2 linked regions of the Solwaraspora sp. WMMA2065 genome follow. Each later gene encodes a partner of the first gene's protein in a complex. Links are inferred from orthologs where the notes say so. Each region holds a gene or a part of one and is shown on either strand. Other genes may lie near its edges. The genes, in order: O7610_RS11440 and rny.

Region 1 (9,724 bases):
TGCTGGCCACCGGTGAGTGGATCGACCTCAGCTGGCTGCTGCTGATCCCGGCGTTGCTGCTGCAGACGCTGTTCAGCGGCGGGCTGGCCATGATGGTGGCCCGCTGGGCGGCCCGCACCAGTGACCTCTCCCAACTGCTGCCGTTCGTGATGCGGACCTGGCTGTACTCGTCCGGCGTGTTCTACAGCATCGACCGGTTCACCGGCGACCTGCCCGGCTGGGTGGTCACCGTGCTGCAGTTCAACCCGATGGCGGTATACATCGACCTGGTCCGCTACGCGTTGATGGATTCGATGGGCAGCCCGCCCGGGTACCTGTGGCCGGCGGCCGGCGGCTGGGCCGTGCTGATGGGTGTGGTGGGCTTCATCTACTTCTGGCGCGCGGAGGAGGAGTACGGCCGTGGCTGACCTGCTGGACGCACCGGCTTCCGGGGCCGACACCCGGGTGCCCACCGTGATCGTCGACAACCTGCACGTCGTCTACCGGATCAACACCGGCGGCGGCGGGCGCAACAGCCCCGTCGCGGCGCTGCGGCGGATCGCGACCCGCAAGCAGGCCCCGACGGTACGCGAGGTGCACGCCATCCGCGGCGTCAGCTTCGTGGCGCACCGCGGCGAGGCGATCGGGCTGATCGGCAGCAACGGCTCCGGCAAATCGACCCTGCTGCGCGCGGTGGCCGGCCTGCTGCCGCCGCGCCGGGGCAAGGTATACACCCAGGGCCAGCCGTCCCTGCTCGGGGTGAACGCCGCTCTGATGAACGACCTGACCGGCGAACGCAACGTGGTGCTCGGCTGCCTGGCGATGGGGATGAGCCCGGCGGAGGTGCGGGCGAAGTACGACGGGATCGTGCAGTTCTCCGGCATCAACGAGCGGGACGACTTCGCGTCGCTGCCGATGCGGACCTACTCGTCGGGTATGGCGGCCCGACTGCGGTTCTCGATCGCCGCCGCGAAGAGCCACGATGTGCTGATGATCGACGAGGCGCTGGCCACCGGCGACGCCGCGTTCCAGCGGCGCAGCGAGGAACGGGTCCGTGAGCTGCGGGCCGAGGCCGGGACCGTCTTCCTGGTCAGCCACAGCAACAAGTCGATTCTGGACACCTGTGAGCGCAGTATCTGGCTGGAGTCCGGCGTGATCCGCATGGACGGGCCGAGCACCGAGGTGGTCAAGGCCTACCAGGAGTACGCCAACCGCAGGTGACCCGAGCCGGGTGTCCGGGGGCGGCGTACCCGCCGCCCCCGGACACCCGTGCGGGTGGTGGTTTCAGCCTCAGCCGAGACCGGTGCGGATCGCGCTGACCAGTTCACCGTTGCCGGTGTCGCCGGACAACTCCCAGAAGAACGCCCCGCCGAGGCCCTGCCCCTTGGCGTAGTTCATCTTGCCGCCGATGGTGGCCGGGGTGTCGTAGCTCCACCAGTTGTTGCCGCACTTGGCGTACGCGGTGCCGCCGACGGTGCCGGTCGCCGGACAGGTGTTCTTGAGCACCTTGTAGTCCTCGATGCCCTGCTCGTAGGTGCCCGGCGCCGGACCGGTGGCGGTGCCCCCCGGAGCGCTCTGGCTGACGCCGCTCCAGCCCCGACCGTAGAAGCCGATGCCGAGCAGCAGCTTGTTCGCCGGGATGCCCTTGCTCTTCAGCTTCTGAATCGCCGCGTCCGACCAGAAGCCCTGCTGCGGGATTCCCGGGTACGAGGTCAGGGGCGAGTGCGGGGCGGTCGGTCCCTGCGCGTTGAAGGCACCGAAGTAGTCGTACGTCATCGGCATGATCCAGTTCAGGTCGCCGACCGCTCCGGCGTAGTCGGCCGCGTCGATCTTGCCGCCGTTGCTGCCGTCCGCGGTGATCGCCGCGGTCACCAGCGCGCTCGACCCGAACCGGTCACGCAGTGCCGAGATCAGGTTCCGGAATGCCGCAGGACCGCTGGAGTCGCAGGTCAGGCCGCAGGCGTTGGGGTACTCCCAGTCGATGTCGATACCGTCGAACACGTCCGCCCAGCGCGGGTCCTCGACCAGGTTGTAGCAGGACTCGGCGAACGCGGCCGGGTTCTGCGCGGCCTGGGTGAAGCCGCCGGACCAGGTCCAGCCGCCGAACGACCAGATCACCTTCAGGTGCGGATACATCGCCTTGAGCTTGCGCAGCTGATTGAAGTTGCCCCGCAACGGCTGGTCCCAGGTGTCGGCGACCCCGTCGACGCTGTCCGCGGCGGTGTACGCCTTCTCGTAATCGGCGTAGCTGTCCCCGATGGCGCAGCGCCCACCGGCGGTGTTGCCGAAGGCGTACATGATGTGAGTCATCTTCGACGCCGACCCACTCGTGTGGATGTTGCGCACGTGGTAGTTGCGGGCGTAGACCCCCCACTGGGTGAAGTAGCCGACCACCTTCTGCCCACCGGGCGGCGGGGGCGGAGTCGTCGGCGGTGGCGTGGTAGGCGGCGCGGTGGTAGGCGGCGCCGTCGTCGGAGGTGGCGCGGTGGTCGGGGCCGGGCCGCCTGCGCAGGAGACCCCGTTGATGGTGCAGTTCTGCGGTGCCCGGAAGGCGCCGGTGCCGATGTATCCCCAGCTGAACGAGGCTCCTGGCGCGAGACCACCGGCCCAGCTCTTCTTCACCGCGGTGTACCGGTTGCCGCTGCGCGTCACCTCGGCGTCCCAGAAGCTGCTGATGGTGGTACCGGCCGGCAGGTCGAACTCGATCCGCCAGGTGCCGACGGTGGCGTCGGAGCCGTTGGCGACCGTCACCCGGACCTCGTGGCCGGTACCCCAGTCGGAGCTGGCGACGAAGCTGGCGGAGATGGTGCCGGCGCCGAACGCCGCAGTGACCGGCACCGCCGCCGCAGCCGTCACCACGGCCAGCGCCCCGGCCCAGACGGCGCGGCGCAGTGATCTTCTCATCAGGCGTCTCCCCATTTAGTTAGGAAACTTTCCATAAAGTGCCTGAGACGCTACTCACACATCGACCAGTTCGTCAAGATGTCGATATCTCGATGGCTGCGACTCGACCAGGTGTCATCCCGACAGCAGCGGGGACCGCGCGGGACGAACCCGGGGCTCAGATCCGGCGGCGGCCGGAGAACCCGCACTCCAGGCGGTGGTACCAGCGGATCTCGCCGTCGCCCTCCAGCCAGCACCACAGGACCGGACGGTCGTCCAGCTCGCCCGGGAAGTCGAGCAGCACCGGGGCGACGCTCTTGACCTGGATCTCCTGCTCGTTCAGCTCGTCGAGAATCCCGTAGATCCGCGCTTCCAGCCCTTTCACCTCGGCCAGACCGCCGTGCGGGCTGTCCGATCCGGCCGCCAGATCCGCCCGCAACTCAGCCAGGTCAGCGCGGAGCAGGACCAACTCGTCGATCCGTGGACGGAGGGTTGCCATCAGGTGGCGTGCCTGGGCGAGGGTGAACACGTTCTCCAGTATGGTCCATCACCACTCTTCGTGGGTCGACCGGTCACCGGAGGACTGCGGCCGACCGTTACACAAGGCCGCCGGACTGCGGCCTGACCGCCCGGCACGGCCACTGACCCGGACGGCTGCCCCGGGCCGCCGCCGGTCGCCGTGCGCCGGCGGCGGCACTGGGCGCGTCGGCGGAACGCGCCCGGCAGCCGGCCGCAGGGGGGCAGCCAGGGCCGGCTGTCGACGTCGCCGCAGGGGAAGTCACGACACGACGCCGGTGCGGCGGTCGCTCAGCTCCGGCGGGCTTCATTCCCGTCGAGCCACCTACGACCACCTATGTCGCAAACGGTAGCCACACCGACACGTTCAGCGGAAGAGGGTGAGCGTGAATGAATACCTCAGCCGTGCTGCGCGGCCAACTCCCGAGCACGGTCGCGGGCCGCTTCCAGGGCGGCGAGCAGCGCCGCCCGGACCCCGTGGTTCTCCAGCTCGCGGATGGCCGAGATGGTGGTGCCGGCCGGCGAGGTGACGGCCTCGCGCAGCTTGACCGGATGCTCGCCGGAGTCCCGCAGCATCACCGCCGAACCGATCGCCGTCTGCACGATCAGGTCGTGCGCCACCTGGCGGGGCAGCCCGAGCAGAATTCCGGCGTCGATCATCGCCTCGACCAGCAGGTAGAAATAGGCCGGGCCGGAACCGGACAACGCGGTGACCGCGTCCTGCTGGGTCTCCGGCACCCGGATCGTGACACCGAGCGGCTGGAACATCTCCTCGGCGAGGGCCAGATGCGCGGCGGTGGCGTGCCGGCCAGCGGAAATGGCGGTCATCGCCTGGTCCACCAGCGCCGGGGTGTTGGTCATCACCCGTACCACCGGGGTGCCGTCCGGTAGCCGGCGGGCGAAGAACTCGGTCGGCAGGCCCGCGCAGAGCGAAACGACCAGCTTGTCCGCCGGCACCTTGGGGCCGATCTGGTCCAGCAGGGTGGCGGCGTCCTGCGGCTTGACCGCCACGGCCAGCACCTCCGCCTCGGCCACTGCGGTGTGGTTGTCCACCACCGACACGCCGTAGCGCACCGCGACGTCCTCGGCCCGCTCCCGCCGCCGGGTCGTGGCCAGCAGTTGATCGGCCGGCCAGCCGGCCCGCAACAGGCCGGAGAGGACCAGTTCGCCGATCTTGCCGGCACCGATCACGGCCACCTTGTGCGCGCCGGGAGACATCCGTACGTCATCCTCTCTCGAACCGGTCCGAACCGAACCGCGACGAACCAGAACCGGACCGAACCGAACCGCGCCGGACCGGGCGGAGCGGCGCCCTGGCGAGAGCCGCCCATCCCGGCCCGAAATCGGTCGTCAGCTGCCGAAGAAGACCTCGGCCTCGGTGTAGCGCTCCAGTGGCACGGTCTTGAGCTCCCGGGTCGCCTCGGCCAACGGCACCCGGACGATGTCGGTCCCCCGGATACCGACCATCTTGCCCCAGTCTCCGTCGTTGGCGGCGTCGATGGCGTGCAGGCCGAGCCGGGTGGCGAGCACCCGGTCGAAGGCGGTGGGGGTGCCGCCGCGCTGGATGTGCCCCAGCACGACGGTCCGGGCCTCCTTGCCCGTCTTGGCCTCCAGCTGCTCGGCGAGCCACTGGCCGATGCCGCCGAGTCGGACGTGGCCGAAGGAGTCAAGCTCCTTGTTCTGCAGGACCATCTGGCCCTCCATCGGGTGGGCGCCCTCGGCGACCACCACGATCGGGGCGTACTGCTTCTGAAAGCGCTTCTCGACGTAGGTGGCGACCTGCTCGACGTCGAACTCGCGCTCCGGCAGCAGGATCACGTTCGCCCCGCCGGCGAGTCCGGCGTGCAGCGCGATCCAGCCGGCATGCCGACCCATGACCTCGACCACCAGGGTGCGGTGGTGGCTCTCGGCGGTGGTGTGCAGCCGGTCGATGGCCTCCATCGCGATGTTGACCGCGGTGTCGAAGCCGAAGGTGTAGTCGGTGGCGCCGAGGTCGTTGTCGATCGTCTTCGGCACGCCGACCACCTGGACGCCGAGTTCGTGCAGCTTGGTGGCGACGCCGAGGGTGTCCTCGCCGCCGATCGCTACCAGGGCGTCCACGCCCTGGGACGCCAGGTTCTCCTTGATCCGCTCGACCCCGCCGTCGATCTTGAACGGGTTGGTCCGGGACGAACCGAGGATGGTGCCACCCCGGGGCAGGATGCCCCGTACCTCGTCGATACCGAGAGGCCGGCTCAGCCCCTCCAGCGGTCCGCGCCAGCCGTCGCGGAATCCGATGAACTCGTGACCGTAGCTGGCGACGCCCTTGCGCACCACCGCCCTGATCACTGCGTTCAGGCCGGGGCAGTCGCCGCCGCCGGTGAGCACGCCGATACGCATGATCCGCTCATCCTCCAGGAAACTGTGCGGTAGACCCACTCGAGCCCCAGGAACGAAGTCCGGTCAGACCGTCGGCATCATTGCCGGCCCGGGGCGGGCCGTCAGTGCGCACTTTATCGGCCCGGCCAGCGACCGGGCGAGCAGACCCCGAGGATCACCGGACCGTCGGTGGCCCGGTCACCGCAGGTACGCCCGGCAGATCACCTGCCAGCGGGCGAGATTGTGGCGTGCGTCGACGAGCGCGTCGTGCCGGTCGGCGGCCGACGCCGGCAGATCCGGCCGACCGACGTCGTCCCACCGCTGCCGCAGGTCCTTGGTGAACCGGGGGATCTCCCGGGGCAGGGCCGGCATGGCCCCCCACAACTGGGCCAGCGCCACATGGTCGTACGCGGCGTACCAGGCCCACAGCTCCAACTCGGTGGCCGAACCGTCGCGCAGCGGCGCGACCAGGAAGGCGTACAGGTCGTCGCGGATCCGTGACCGGGACCGCCAGGCCGGATCGGCCGGTGACGGCAGCTTGTCGAGCACGTGACGACGCACCCACGGCACCGCCCGGGCACCGTCGAACTCGGTAGAGACCGCGTAGAACTCCCGGCCGTGCTCGTCGACGACACCGATCGAAACCAGGTCGACGAGGCGCCCGTCCTCGATGAACTCGCAGTCGTAGAAGTAGCGGTAGATCATTACCGCCATCCTCGCCGATACCGGAAATAGACCCCCATCGGGGTACCGGCCGGAGCGTCGCTGTCGACCAGCTCGCTCCGACCGGTACCGCATCCCCACGGCCGGATCCGCCGGGCCCCCGTGTCGGCCCCCACCCGCCGGTGGATCTGGCCGCTAGCCTGCCGGTTTGTCGGGCACAGGACTGTCACAGAAATGATTGTGGGGGTGTACACCACGCGACACGGCAGCCATGATCTGATGTTGACACCGTTGTCCGAACGGTATCTATTTCATGTTCGCCTGGGTCGGGTGATGCACCCCGGACGGGCACGATGGTGCCCCCGGTGGGATGGTGCCCTTGGTGGGGAGGGGTTGGACCGTGGAGATGCGCCTGCCGGAGCCGGGTGACGCGCTCACCGGCGTGGACATGTTCGCCGGGCTCGAACCGGAGGTCCGGCAACGGGTCATCGCTGCCGCCGTACCCCGCACCTACCGCAGGGGTCAGTTGCTCTTCGTCGAGAACGACCCGGGCGAATCGCTCATCGTGCTCAAGAGGGGTGCCGTCGCGGTCTTCCGCACCGCGCCGACCGGCGAACGTGCAGTGCTGTCCGTCGTCCGCCCACCCGACGTGCTCGGCGAGGTGTCGCTGCTGGACGCGTCGACCCGGTCGGCGTCCGCCGAGGCCATCGAGGACTGCACCGCGCTGGCGTTGTCCCGGGGCGCGTTCATGGATCTGGTGCACTCCAACCCGCGCATCCTCGACGCGGTGATGCGCTCGCTCGGTGGGCTGATCCGCCGGCTCACCGAGCAGAACGCCGATCACGTCTTCCTCGATCTGCCCGGTCGGGTGGCCAAGACGCTGGTCCGGCTGGCCGGGGAGAGCCAGGCACCGATGATCACCATCGAGTTGAACCAGAGCCAACTGGCGGAGATGGCCGGTGGCTCCCGGCAGAGCGTCAACCAGGCGATCGGATCGTTCAGCAACCGAGGTTGGCTGCGTACCGAGGGTCGGCGGATCGTGGTGACCGACGTGGCCGCGCTGCGCCGCCGGGCCGGGATGGCCGACCGCTGAGCCGGAGTGGCCGACCGCTGAGGACGAAACCGGCGGCACGCGCGTGGCGCGCGTACCGCCGGGTCTGACGTCTGCCGCCGTCAGGGCTGGCTGCTGGTCGGGCCGATCCAGTTGGTGCCGACCTTCTCCCCGGTCGGACCGATCCACTCCTCGGCCACGACACCCTCCTCCTGCAACTTCGCCAGCGTGCCGGCGTCGAGATCGATCATCTCCCCCGCGCCGTGGCTGGCCCCGGACGGATCCGTCCAGTCCTGCTCCAACTTGACGTACACCATGTCAGGACTCCCCTGCTCGGTCTGATCTGGCCAGATGAATGTAGCCCGGTACCACCCGTAGATGGACTGTCCATTAGCCAACAGCCCGGTTTTGGACAGTTGACCGCACCGGCGATACTCGGCCTGACGCACCCGCCGTGACCTGTGAGTCCGGCCACCCCGGCAGGTCGGGTCCGGCACCACCACGCCCGGCCAGGCGAAGCCGCTGGCCAGGGCAGGTGGCCAGATGCGACAGTAGGCTCCCGACTCGACGTTCCCGCGAGGAGGCTGGCATCGCTGCCCCGTGCGAAAAGTGTGGCCGGACCGCGGCCGACGACGACCGCTACTGCGGCGGCTGCGGTACGGCGCTCATCCCTGTCTGCGCGCACTGCGAACGCCCGCTGGCGGCCGACGCGAGCTTCTGCACCTCCTGCGGGCAGCCGCAGGGCGGCCGACGGCCGACCGAGCCGAGTCAGGAGGACCGACGTCGGGTCAGCGTCCTGTTCATCGACCTGATCAACTTCACGCCGTACGTGGAACGGGTCGATCCCGAACAGGTCCGGCGGATGCAGACGAACTTCTTCTCCATCGCGCGTCGGGTCGTCGGCCAGTACGGCGGGGTGGTGGAGAAGTACATCGGCGACGCGGTGATGGCGCTGTTCGGTGCGCCGGTGGCCACCGAGAACGACGCCCTGCGCTGCGTCCGGGCCGGGCTCGACCTGCGCCGCGCCCTGACCGAGTTCACCGCTTCCGCCGGCGAGGGACTCCGGTTCCGTATCGGCGTGGCCACCGGCGAGGCGCTGGTCGACACCGGTGCGGCCCGCGACGGTGGCCAGGCGTTCCTGGCCGGCGACGTGGTCAACACCGCATCCCGGATGCAGTCGGTGGCACCGACCGACGGATTGCTGGTGTGTGGCGTCACGCACGGGCTGACCAAGGAGGCCATCCGCTACGATCCGCAACCGGCGGTGACGCTGCGCGGACGGTCGTCACCGACCGAGGTGTGGCTGGCGCTGGCCCCGTTGCGTCCGGTGCCGGCCGACCGGCAGACCGACGCGACCCCGCTGATCGACCGCGAACACGAGTTGGGGTTGCTGGTCAACGCGCTGTACCGGTCGATCCGCGACCAGCGGCCCCAGGTGCTCACGTTGCTCGGCCAGGCCGGCATCGGCAAGAGCCGGCTGGTCCGGGAGCTGCTGCGGCACACCGAACGCCTGGTCGACCAGCCGGTCACCTGGCGGATCGGGCGCTGCCCGCCGTTCGGGGAGAACGTCACGTTCGCCGCGCTCGCCGACATCGTCAAGGCCGAGGCCGGCATCCTCGACACCGACCTGGCCACCGTCGCCGAGCAGAAGCTGGCCGCCGGGGTCCAGGGGCTGGTCGGGCCGGAGGCGGACCGGCTGGTCGACGCGCTGCGCCCACTGGTCGGGCTGCCGCACCGCAACCTGCCGGCCGAGGAGACCGAGTCGGCGTGGCGGCGCTTCCTGCTCGCCCTGGCCGCCCGGCAGCCGACCGTGCTGGTCTTCGAGGACCTGCACTGGGCCGACGAGGCGATGCTGCGCTTCGTCGAGCTGCTCGGCGCCTCCGCCCGGCAGGTGCCGCTGCTGTTGCTGTGCACCGCCCGGCCCGAGCTGACCAGCCGTGAGCCGGCCTGGGCGGGCACCACCCCGGGCGCGCTGACCATCACCCTGCCGCCGCTGCGCGACACCGGAGTGGCCGCGCTGTACGCGCACATGTTCGGCGCGGCGCCGTTCTCGGCCGATCTGCTCGGCCCGTTGATCGAGGTGGCCGACGGCAACCCGCTCTACGCCCACGAGTACGTGCGGATGCTGATGGAGCAGGGGGCGTTGCGGCGCAGCGGCCGTGGTTGGGCGTTGACCCGCAGCGGACGGCTGCCGATCCCGGACAGTGTGCACGGGGTGATCGCCAACCGGATGGATCTGCTGGACGCCACCGACCGGGCGGTGCTGCTCGCCGC
Region 2 (9,820 bases), 2.2 Mb from region 1 along the record:
GAAGACGACGACGTCCGGATCGTCGGACTCCCCCGCCCGGACGTAGCCGGCCGATTCCAGCAGGCCGGAGATCCGTTCGGAGTCGTGCACGTTCATCTGGCAGCCGTAGGTGCGCACCTGGTAGGTACGTGGGTGGCGGGCGTGTGCTGCGCTGGTAGTCATGACATCAGACAGCGTAGCCGGCCGCCCGCCGCCGGGATCACGCGGCGAGTGTCGGAGCCACCGAGTCGGGCCCCCACCGCGAGCCGCCGCAGAACAACCCGGCCCGGCAGCCGGGGTCGGTCAGGCTGCACAGCCGCAGGTTGGTGCGGCGGTCACCGACGCTGGTCGGTTCGATGTCCAGGTGCACCGGACGGACCGTGCCGTCCGGGGACACCAGCAGGTGGCGGGTCGCGTCCAGCGTGTCGTCGGCGAGTACGCAGCGACGTCCGGTCCGGCGGGCGAACGCGGCGAGGACCCGGTGCTCCGGCGGGTCGACCGGTGCGGCGTAGCAGTCGACGTTCACCGGGAAGTCCCCGGCCCCGTCCCAGACGTCGCAGAGCACCACGCCGTCGGGGAACCGCTCCGCCGAAGCCCCACCCAGCGACACCACCGGACGACCGATGATGGCCGCGAGGGTGGCTCGGATCTGACCTGGGGCGAGCGGTCCGTCGACGGACCAGTTCCACAGCGTGGTGCAGAACGGTGCAATCGCCATACGATCATGTTGCCCGGACAGCAGCCGGCACGTGGGCTGTGTTACCGCTCCGTGACCATTTGAGTTGCCTTCCGACACATCACGCCGCCTAAAGTGGCGGGACCACGTGAGGTGACCTCGACCGATCGTGACGACTAGGACGGTGCATGGACAGGGACGGTGCATGACGGTGACAACCAGTGAGCCGCTGATCGTGCTCAGCGGAGTCAACAAGTGGTTCGGTCCACTGCACGTGCTCCAGGACGTCGACCTCTCGGTCGACCGTGGTGAAGTGGTGGTGGTGATCGGGCCGTCCGGCTCCGGCAAGTCCACTCTGTGCCGCGCGATCAACCGTCTGGAGCCGATCAGCTCCGGGACCATCCTGTTCGACGGCCGACCACTGCCGGCGGAGGGCCGGGCCCTGGCCCGGCTGCGCAGCGAGGTCGGCATGGTGTTCCAGTCGTTCAACCTGTTCGCGCACCGGACGATCCTGGACAACGTCACGCTCGGCCCGATGAAGGTACGCCGGGAGAAGGCGTCGGTGGTCCGCGAGCGGGCACTGCAACTGCTCGACCGGGTTGGCATCGCCAACCAGGCGGACAAGTTCCCGGCCCAGCTCTCCGGCGGTCAGCAGCAGCGGGCGGCGATCGCCCGGGCGTTGGCGATGCAGCCCAAGGCGATGCTGTTCGACGAGCCGACCAGCGCGCTCGACCCGGAAATGGTCGGCGAGGTGCTGGACGTGATGACCTCGCTGGCAGCCGAGGGGATGACGATGGTCGTCGTCACCCATGAGATGGGCTTCGCCCGGCACGCCGCGAACCGGGTCATCTTCATGGCCGACGGGCAGCTGGTCGAGGACGCCCCGCCCACCGAGTTCTTCACCAACCCGCGCAGCGACCGGGCGAAGGACTTCCTGTCCAAGATCCTCACCCACTGACATCCCGCTCGAGGACGAGTTTCATCCAACGTGGAGTCGGCCGCGACCCGGCGGGCTTCCCATCGTGAAGGAGAAAACTGAGCAATGCGTATGTCACGTATGGCGGCGGTAGCCGCAACTGCCGCGTTGGCGGTGTCCATGGCGGCCTGCGGCGACAGCGGCGGGGACGGCTCCGGCAGTGAGAACCCCGACGTGGCGACGCCGAGCTTCGAGGCCGGTACCACGATGGCCGAGCTGAGCGAGGCCGGCACCATGACCGTCGGCACCAAGTTCGACCAGCCCGGCTTCGGTAAGCTGGGCCTCGACGGTGAGCCGGCCGGCTTCGACGTCGAGATCGCCAAGCTGATCGCGGCCGAGCTGGGCATCGCCGCCGACGACATCGAGTACGTCGAGGCGCCGTCCGCGGTCCGCGAGGAGCTGCTGGAGCAGGACCGGGTCGACATCGTGGTTGCCACTTACACGATCAACCCCACCCGCAAGGAGCGGATCGACTTCGCCGGCCCGTACTACGTCGCCGGCCAGCACATCATGGTCCGCGCCGACGACGAGTCGATCACCGGGCCGGAGTCGTTCGAGGCCGGGGACAAGAAGATCTGCTCGGTGCAGGGTTCGACGCCGGCGGAGAACATCCAGGAGTACCTGGCGGATGTCGGCGAGCAGCTGGTGCTCTTCGACGTCTACGAGAAGTGTGTGGACGCGCTGCGCGGCGGTCAGGTCGACGCGGTCACCACGGACAACGTGATCCTGCTCGGCTTCATCGCCGACAACGAGGGCGACTTCAAGCTGGCCGGTGAGCAGTTCACCGAGGAGCCGTACGGCATCGGGGTGAAGAAGGGCGACGACGCGTTCCGCGACTTCATCAACGACACCCTGGAGAAGATCTACGACGACGGCTCGTACGCCGCGGCGTGGGAGTCCACCGCAGGTGCCTTCGACGACAACACCCCGACCGGTCCCGCGGTCGACCGCTACTGACCGTCGAAGGTCGCCCCTGATCGATCCCGGCCGGCCCGGCGCAGTCAGCTCCGGGCCGGCCGGTCGCCCAGGTGGACGGTTCGCAGAAGGGTCTTTCGTGTGAGAGTGCTCGTCGACCACTTCGACGTCTTCGTCGGAGGTTTCTGGCTCACCCTGCAGCTGTGTCTGCTGTCCGCGACCGGCGCGCTGCTGATCGGCACGCTCGTCGCGATCCTGCGGATCTCACCGGTGCCGCCGCTACGCTGGCTCGGCGGGGCGTACGTGACGGTGCTGCGCAACGTGCCGCTGACCGTCGTGATGTTCTTCTCGGCCTTCGGGTTGCCCGCACTCGGGTCGAACGCCGACTTCCTGCGGATCCCCGGGCTGAGCATCGTGTTCAGCCGGCTCGGCATCGACCTGCCGTACTTCCGGTTCGCGATCATCGCGCTGAGCGTCTACACCGGTGCGTTCGTCTGCGAGGCGATCCGCAGCGGGATCAACGCGGTGCCGCCCGGTCAGGCGGAGGCCGCCCGCGCGATCGGCCTGACCTTCACCCAGAACCTGCGGTACGTGGTACTCCCCCAGGCGTGGAAGGCCGCGATCGTCCCGCTGGGCAGCGTCATCATCGCCATGATCAAGAATTCGGCGCTGGCCGGCTTCTTCGGGGTGGTCGGTGACCTGTCCAACTCGGCGCAGAACCTGACCAGCGCCCTCGGCGAGCCGATCATCCCGGTCTTCGTCGGCATCTCGATCGGCTTCCTGATCATGACCGTGCCGCTCGGGCTGCTGCTCGACCGGGTCGAGGCCCACCGGGCGGTGGCCAGATGACCGCCCCGTCCCCCGCGAGCGCCGCAGCCGTCACCGGAGGAACCACGCCATGAGCCAGCAGCAGAGCGTGTTGTACGACGCCCCCGGACCACGGGCCCGACGGGTCACGCTGATCGTCAGCGTGCTGTCGGCCCTCGCCGCCGTCACCGCCGGGTACTTCCTGGTCTACCGGCCGCTGGCCGAACGCGAACAGTTCACCATGGAGAAGTGGGGTCCACTGATCGACCCCGGCAACGAGGTGTTCGGTCAGGTCTGGACACTGCTCGGCGAGGGGGTCACCGCCACGCTGACCGCCGCCGGCCTGGCGATCGCGCTGTCGTTGCTGTTCGGCACCGCGCTGGCGGTGCTGCGGATCCAGCTGAAGGCGCTGCTGCGCCGCCGGTTCACCGGGCTCGCCACCTCGTTCGCGCTGGCGTTGCGGGCGCTGAGCTGGCTGCTGAACCTGGTGACCCGGTTCTGCGTCGAGGTGTTCCGCGGCCTGCCGGTGGTGATCACGATCTTCTTCGTCGCCCGGGGCCTGCCGGACCTCGGCCTGGAGATCGTCCTCCCGTTCGGCCACGAGATGCTGCCGTACCTGGTGCTGGGTCTGACCATCTACAACGGCGTGGTGATCGCCGAGATCCTGCGCTCCGGGATGGAGGGTCTGCCGTCGGGGCAGCGCGAGTCGGCCGCCGCGATCGGGCTGACGTCGTTCCAGACCACCCGGATGATCCTGCTGCCACAGGCGTTCCGGATCATGCTGCCGGCTCTGATCAGCCAGCTGATCGTGGTGCTCAAGGACACCTCGTTGGGCTTCATCATCGGCTACCAGGAGACGCTGCTGGTCGGCCGGACGATCATCCAGAACCTGCGTAACCCGATCCAGGTGTATCTGGTGATCGGGGTGCTGTTCATCGCGGTCAACTACGCGCTGTCCAAGCTCGCCGAGTCGGTGCAGCGGCGGCTGGCTCAGGGCCGGCGGACCAGCGCCACACCCCAGCCGCCGGCGGCACCGGCGTCGACGGTGGCCGGCCAACAGACTGCGGCCGGCACCGGCGGCAGCGCCACTACCGGCGGCACGGCTACGTCAGGCAGCAGCTAACCGGACGGCCCGCCCGTTGACCGGCCGTCCGGCCGGTCAACGGGCGATCTCGGTGACCCGGGACTCGCGGACCACGGTCACCCGGATCTGCCCCGGGTAGGTCAGCTCCTCCTCGATCTGCTTGGCCACGTCGCGGGCCAGCACCGCGGCACCGATGTCGTCCACGTCGTCCGGCTTGACCATCACCCGGATCTCCCGGCCGGCCTGCATGGCGAAGACCTTCTCCACGCCGATCTTGCCGGCGGCGATCTCCTCGATTCGCTCCAGCCGCTTGACGTACGCCTCCAGGCTTTCCCGCCGCGCGCCGGGACGACCACCGGAGCACGCGTCGGAGGCCTGGGTGAGCACCGCCTCGACGGTCTGCGGCGGCACCTCGTTGTGGTGTGCCTCGATAGCGTGCACCACCTCTTCGGATTCGCCGTACTTGCGGGCCAGGTCGGCGCCGATCAGCGCATGACTGCCCTCGACCTCGTGGGTGAGCGCCTTGCCGATGTCGTGCAGGAACGCGCACCGCTTGATCAGCGGGACGTCCAGACGCAGCTCGGCGGCCATCACCCCGGCGATGTGCGCGGTCTCCACCAGATGCTTGAGCACGTTCTGGCCGTACGAGGTCCGGTAGCGCAGCCGGCCCAGCAGGGTGGCCAGCTCAGGGTGGATCTCGGTGATGCCGACGTCGACGAGCGCCTCCTCGGCAGCCCGGTGGCACAGCTGCTCCACCTCCTGCCGGGCGGTCTCGAAGACCTCCTCGATCCGGTGCGGATGAATCCGGCCGTCGAGCACCAGTTTCTCCAGGGTGAGCCGGCCGGTCTCCCGGCGTACCGGGTCGAAGCAGGACAGCAGGACCGCCTCGGGTGTGTCGTCGATGATCAAATTGACCCCGGTGACGGACTCGAACGCCCGGATGTTGCGGCCTTCGCGCCCGATGATCCGGCCCTTCATCTCGTCGCCGGGCAGATGCAGGACGCTGACCACGCTCTCCGCGGTCTGTTCGCTGGCGACCCGCTGGATGGCGTCCACCACGATGTGCCGGGCCCGCTGGTCAGCGGTGTTGCGGGCGTCGGCCTCGATGTCGCGGACCAGGATTGCCGCCTCCCGTTTGGCCTGGCCCTCGATCGCTTCAACGAGCTCACCCCGGGCCGCCTCGGCGGTCAGCCCGGCGACCCGCTCCAGCTCGCGCTGCCATCGCTCCTCGGCGGCCGTCAGGTCCGCCTCCCGGGCGGCCAGGGCTGCCTTGCGCTCGGCGAGTTCGGCGGCGGTGGCAGTCAACCGGCGGTCCCGCTCGGCGACCCGGTCGGCTTCCTCGGCGTGCTGACGTTCCCGCTCGTCCATCCGCTGGCCGCGCCGGTCCAGCTCGGCGGACTGCTCCTTGACGGCCCGGGAGAGCATCGCGATCTCCCGCTCGCCGCTGCGCCGGGCCGCTGCCCGGACCTGCTCGGCTTCGGTCTCGGCCTGCCGGTGGGCCCGCTCCAGGATGGTGTCCGCCTCGGCCCGGGCGGCGTCGAGCACTCGACGGGCCTCGGCCCGGGCGGCGGTCGCTTCGGCCTTGGCGGCGGCGGCGTCGGTACGGGCCGCAGCGGCGGCGGCCTTGGCCTGCTCGACGGCGGAGGACGCCTCGTCGGCCGCGGTACGCAGCGCGGCGAGGGAGCGTTCCTGCCGGTCGCGGGCGGCGACGAAAGCCGGGTCCTCCTCAACCGGCGTCGCGGCCGCCGGTGTGGTGAGCCGGCGCAGCGTGCGGGCACCGAGCGCGAGGCCGGCGAGCACCAGGCCGGCGAGCACGACGACCGCGGCGAAGAGCATCCACTCCAGCCCGGTCATGCCGACCCTCCGAGCCTACCGACACTCGCGTGTCCCGCCGGCTTCCTGCGCTGCGCCACGACCGCCTCCAGTCCGCCGTCGGCCTTCCCGGAGGCTTCTCGCTCCGGCGCCGGCCACGGCTATGGGAACACCCGACCGTGGCGGCTGACCAACGACCAGACAGCACCGACGTGGGTGCGGGCACGATCACGGCGAAAGCGGCCGTTGTGCGTGCTGTCGCCGCCGGACCGGCCTGTCCGGTTGCGGCATGTCTGGCTACTGAACTGCTGCTGCGAAGTGATGCCGTACTGTTATGCGATCTATGTTGTGCGGTTAGCCTGCGACGGGTCGGTTGTTCGTCTGTAACGCGAGGCTAGGTCGCGAGGGGCCGTTCGGTCAAGAAGTCATGATCAGACCGACAACGGAACGTAGGGCATCGGCCCACTCACAGGCAGCATATCGCGCTCAGGACGCGCCGGGATGAGTCGGAAATTTGGCGCATCCCGCAGGGGATGGTGTCCCGTCAGGTGGACCAGGGCTACTCAGCATCCGGGTCGGGAACCTCGCCGATCAGTGCCTCGGCATCCACCGCGTCGGTGAACTGGGCGGCCTCGGCGGACCGGACGGCCAGTGCCTCCCGGACCACCGGCACAGCTACCCCCGCCGAGTAACCCTTGCGGGCAAGCATCGCGACCAACCGTCGGAACACCACGTCCGGAGCACCCCGGGCGGTACGCAGCTTGCGCTCGACAAGCTCCGTCGCGGTGGCCCGCTCGGTCGACTCGTCCAGCCCGTCCAGCGCGTCCCGGGCAGTCTGTGGATCCACGCCACGCTGACGCAACTCGGCGGCGAGGTTGCGCCGGGCCAGCCCTCGACCGTGGTGCCGGCTGGTCACCCAGGCTTGGGCGAACGCCGCGTCATCGATCATCCCGACCTCGTCGTACCGGTCGAGGACCGAACTGGCCGTGGCCTCGGAGATGCCGCGTCGCCGCAGCACTGCGGCGAGCTCCGCCCGAGTCCGAGGGCGGACGGCGAGCTGTCGCAGACAGATGTCGCGGGCCTGCTGCGCCTCGTCCACCGGCTGCCCACCGCCGACCGCGGCGGACCCGGTGGTGCGGCCGTCGCGCTCAGCGGTGGGGTCTGCGAACCCGGCGGTGGGGTCGGCCGGCCGGCTGCGGCCGGCACGGGAGGCGCGTGGACGGGGCGGAGCCGCATCCCAGCCCCGGCCCGTCCGTGCGCCGCGTCGTCGCCCGGCCATCCGGATCAGAAGTCGACCGGCGGCAGCTCGGGCCCGCCGGCCTCGTCGGCACCGAGCGCGCCGACGCCGAGCTTCTCCAGGATCTTCTTCTCGATCTCAGCCGCCACGTCCGGATTCTCCCGGAGGAACTCCCGGGCCTTCTCCTTGCCCTGACCGAGTTGGTCGCCCTCGTAGGTGTACCAGGCACCGGACTTGCGGATGATCGACTGCTCGACGCCGACGTCGATCAGCGAGCCCTCCCGGGAGATGCCCTTGCCGTACATGATGTCGAACTCGGCCTGCTTGAACGGCGCGGAGACCTTGTTCTTGACGACCTTGACCCGGGTCCGGTTGCCGACCACGTCGGTGCCGTCCTTGAGGCTCTCGATCCGTCGCACGTCGAGCCGCACCGAGGCGTAGAACTTCAGCGCCCGGCCACCGGTGGTGGTCTCCGGCGAGCCGAACATCACGCCGATCTTCTCCCGCAGCTGGTTGATGAAGATCGCGGTGGTGCCGGTGCTGTTCAGCACACCGGTGATCTTGCGCAGCGCCTGGCTCATCAGCCGGGCCTGCAGACCGACGTGGCTGTCCCCCATCTCGCCCTCGATCTCGGCACGGGGCACCAGGGCCGCGACCGAGTCGATCACGATAATGTCCAGCGCGCCGGAGCGGATCAGCATGTCGGCGATCTCCAGCGCCTGCTCACCGGTGTCCGGCTGGGAGACCAGCATGGCGTCGGTGTCCACGCCGAGCGCCCTGGCGTAGTCAGGGTCGAGCGCGTGCTCGGCGTCGATGAACGCCGCGATGCCGCCGGAACGCTGGGCGTTGGCCACCGCGTGCAGGGCGACCGTGGTCTTACCGCTGCTCTCCGGGCCGTAGACCTCGACCACCCGACCCCGGGGCAGGCCGCCGACGCCGAGTGCAACGTCGAGCGCGATGGAGCCGGTGGGGATCACTGCGGTCTGGATCACCGGCCGCTCGCCCAGCCGCATCACCGAGCCCTTGCCGAACTGTTTGTCGATCTGAGCCAGCGCCAGATCGAGCGCCTTTTCCTTGTCTGGCACTGCCGCCATTGCTGCCACCCCTACGTTCGCCGACTTCCCAGGCGTCCTGGCCGAGCTTCTCGTCACCCGGGTCACGCTAGGCGCTGGGTCCGACAGAAAACAGCCGACGGGCCGCAACCTGTGGATGAGCACCTAGCTGTGGACAATAGCCGAACAGATGTACGAGTGGAAAACCAGACACGCCCACGAGTTTCACCACCCAAAGCATCCATTGGACCGCAAAGAGTGAATTCAGCTACGCGAACGCACGCCCGCCAAGCAGAGGTACCCCGTCAAGCGGAGGCACGACCAGCCGACAGGAGTACGACCGACCCGACAAGCGACGCGCGACACACAGGCCGACTCCGGTTGCCCCGAGACACTTCCAGTTCTGATGTCACCGGTGCTCTGATGCACCGGTGACATCAGAGCCCAACCAACACCCGACAACCGGGACAGTGACACTATGCGCATTGACTGAGGCGTACCGTAATCAACAGGTCGTGAATCCCAGCTCGACCGGCTCGCGATCAGCGCAACCGGCCAGGGACCCGGTCGGGATACGCGGCGCAGACCGCCCGCCAGACCACCGCCGTCTCCTCACCCGCCGCCAGTGCCTGGGCGATGGTGCGCCCACCCAACTGGGCCAGTACCTGATCGGTGGCGATACTGCGGGCGTACGCCGGCCCGAACGCCTCGTCCAACCGGCCCCAGAAGTCCGTCAACCGCATCCCTGCCTCCTTACTGCTTCGACGGAGCCGGCACCGGGCGCAGCACCAACCCCAGCAGCGGCACCGTGGCCAGCGCCGACAGCAACGTCAGGACGCCGTAACCGGACAGCCCGACGATGATTCCGCTGACCCCGCCGGCGAACGCGCCGGCCAGACCCATCACCAGGTCCGACAGGCCTTGCACCGACGGACGGACGTCGACCGGCACCGACTCCGACAGCAGGGTCGAGCCCGCGACCATGGTGCCCGACCAGCCGAGCCCGAGCAGCACCAGCCCGATCACCAGGCGTACCGGGTCGTGGCCGGCGGTGCCCGCCACGGCACACGCGGCCAGCAGCAGCCCGACCCCACCGACGATCACCGGCCGGCGACCGGCCCGGTCGGTGAGCCAACCTACCACCGGCGACAGCGCGTACATCCCGGCGATGTGCAGGCTCAGCACCAGCCCGACGGTGCGCAACAGATCACCGCCGGTGTGCCCCATCCCGATGTGGACCGGCGTCATCGCCATCACCCCGACCATCACCAGGTGGCCGACT

What was found.
Region 2: O7610_RS11440 (region 1) and rny share a complex: the UniProt entries of both Bacillus subtilis proteins name them as parts of the possible RNA degradosome complex. The link is inferred for Solwaraspora sp. WMMA2065 from one-to-one orthologs.

Annotation. Positions count from the first base shown.
Region 1 is NZ_CP128361.1:2,539,592-2,549,315, forward strand. What follows is about bases 3,744-6,561. They hold O7610_RS11440 (6-phosphofructokinase), read right to left. Parts: upstream 5,758-6,561; coding sequence 4,729-5,757; downstream 3,744-4,728. Other genes in these bases: proC (pyrroline-5-carboxylate reductase), read right to left, coding at 3,778-4,596; O7610_RS11445 (polyadenylate-specific 3'-exoribonuclease AS), read right to left, coding at 5,935-6,441. Outside these bases: O7610_RS11415 (ABC transporter permease), read left to right, coding at 1-407; O7610_RS11420 (ABC transporter ATP-binding protein), read left to right, coding at 400-1,200; O7610_RS11425 (glycosyl hydrolase family 18 protein), read right to left, coding at 1,270-2,883; O7610_RS11430 (DUF2203 domain-containing protein), read right to left, coding at 3,041-3,391; O7610_RS11450 (Crp/Fnr family transcriptional regulator), read left to right, coding at 6,800-7,492; O7610_RS11455 (hypothetical protein), read right to left, coding at 7,573-7,767; O7610_RS11460 (ATP-binding protein), read left to right, coding at 7,986-9,724. UniProt on the Bacillus subtilis protein: Catalyzes the phosphorylation of D-fructose 6-phosphate to fructose 1,6-bisphosphate by ATP, the first committing step of glycolysis.
Region 2 is NZ_CP128361.1:389,243-399,062, reverse strand. What follows is about bases 3,903-6,816. They hold rny (ribonuclease Y), read right to left. Parts: upstream 6,292-6,816; coding sequence 4,513-6,291; downstream 3,903-4,512. Other genes in these bases: O7610_RS01785 (regulatory protein RecX), read right to left, coding at 6,809-6,816; O7610_RS01795 (amino acid ABC transporter permease), read left to right, coding at 3,903-4,476. In the rest of the region: tRNA (N6-isopentenyl adenosine(37)-C2)-methylthiotransferase MiaB, read right to left, coding at 1-162; O7610_RS01815 (hypothetical protein), read right to left, coding at 200-697; O7610_RS01810 (amino acid ABC transporter ATP-binding protein), read left to right, coding at 861-1,613; O7610_RS01805 (glutamate ABC transporter substrate-binding protein), read left to right, coding at 1,698-2,588; O7610_RS01800 (amino acid ABC transporter permease), read left to right, coding at 2,688-3,395; more of O7610_RS01795, read left to right, coding at 3,445-3,902; more of O7610_RS01785, read right to left, coding at 6,817-7,528; recombinase RecA, read right to left, coding at 7,534-8,580; O7610_RS01775 (DUF3046 domain-containing protein), read right to left, coding at 9,081-9,281; O7610_RS01770 (MFS transporter), read right to left, coding at 9,292-9,820. UniProt on the Bacillus subtilis protein: Endoribonuclease that initiates mRNA decay. Initiates the decay of all SAM-dependent riboswitches, such as yitJ riboswitch. Involved in processing of the gapA operon mRNA, it cleaves between cggR and gapA.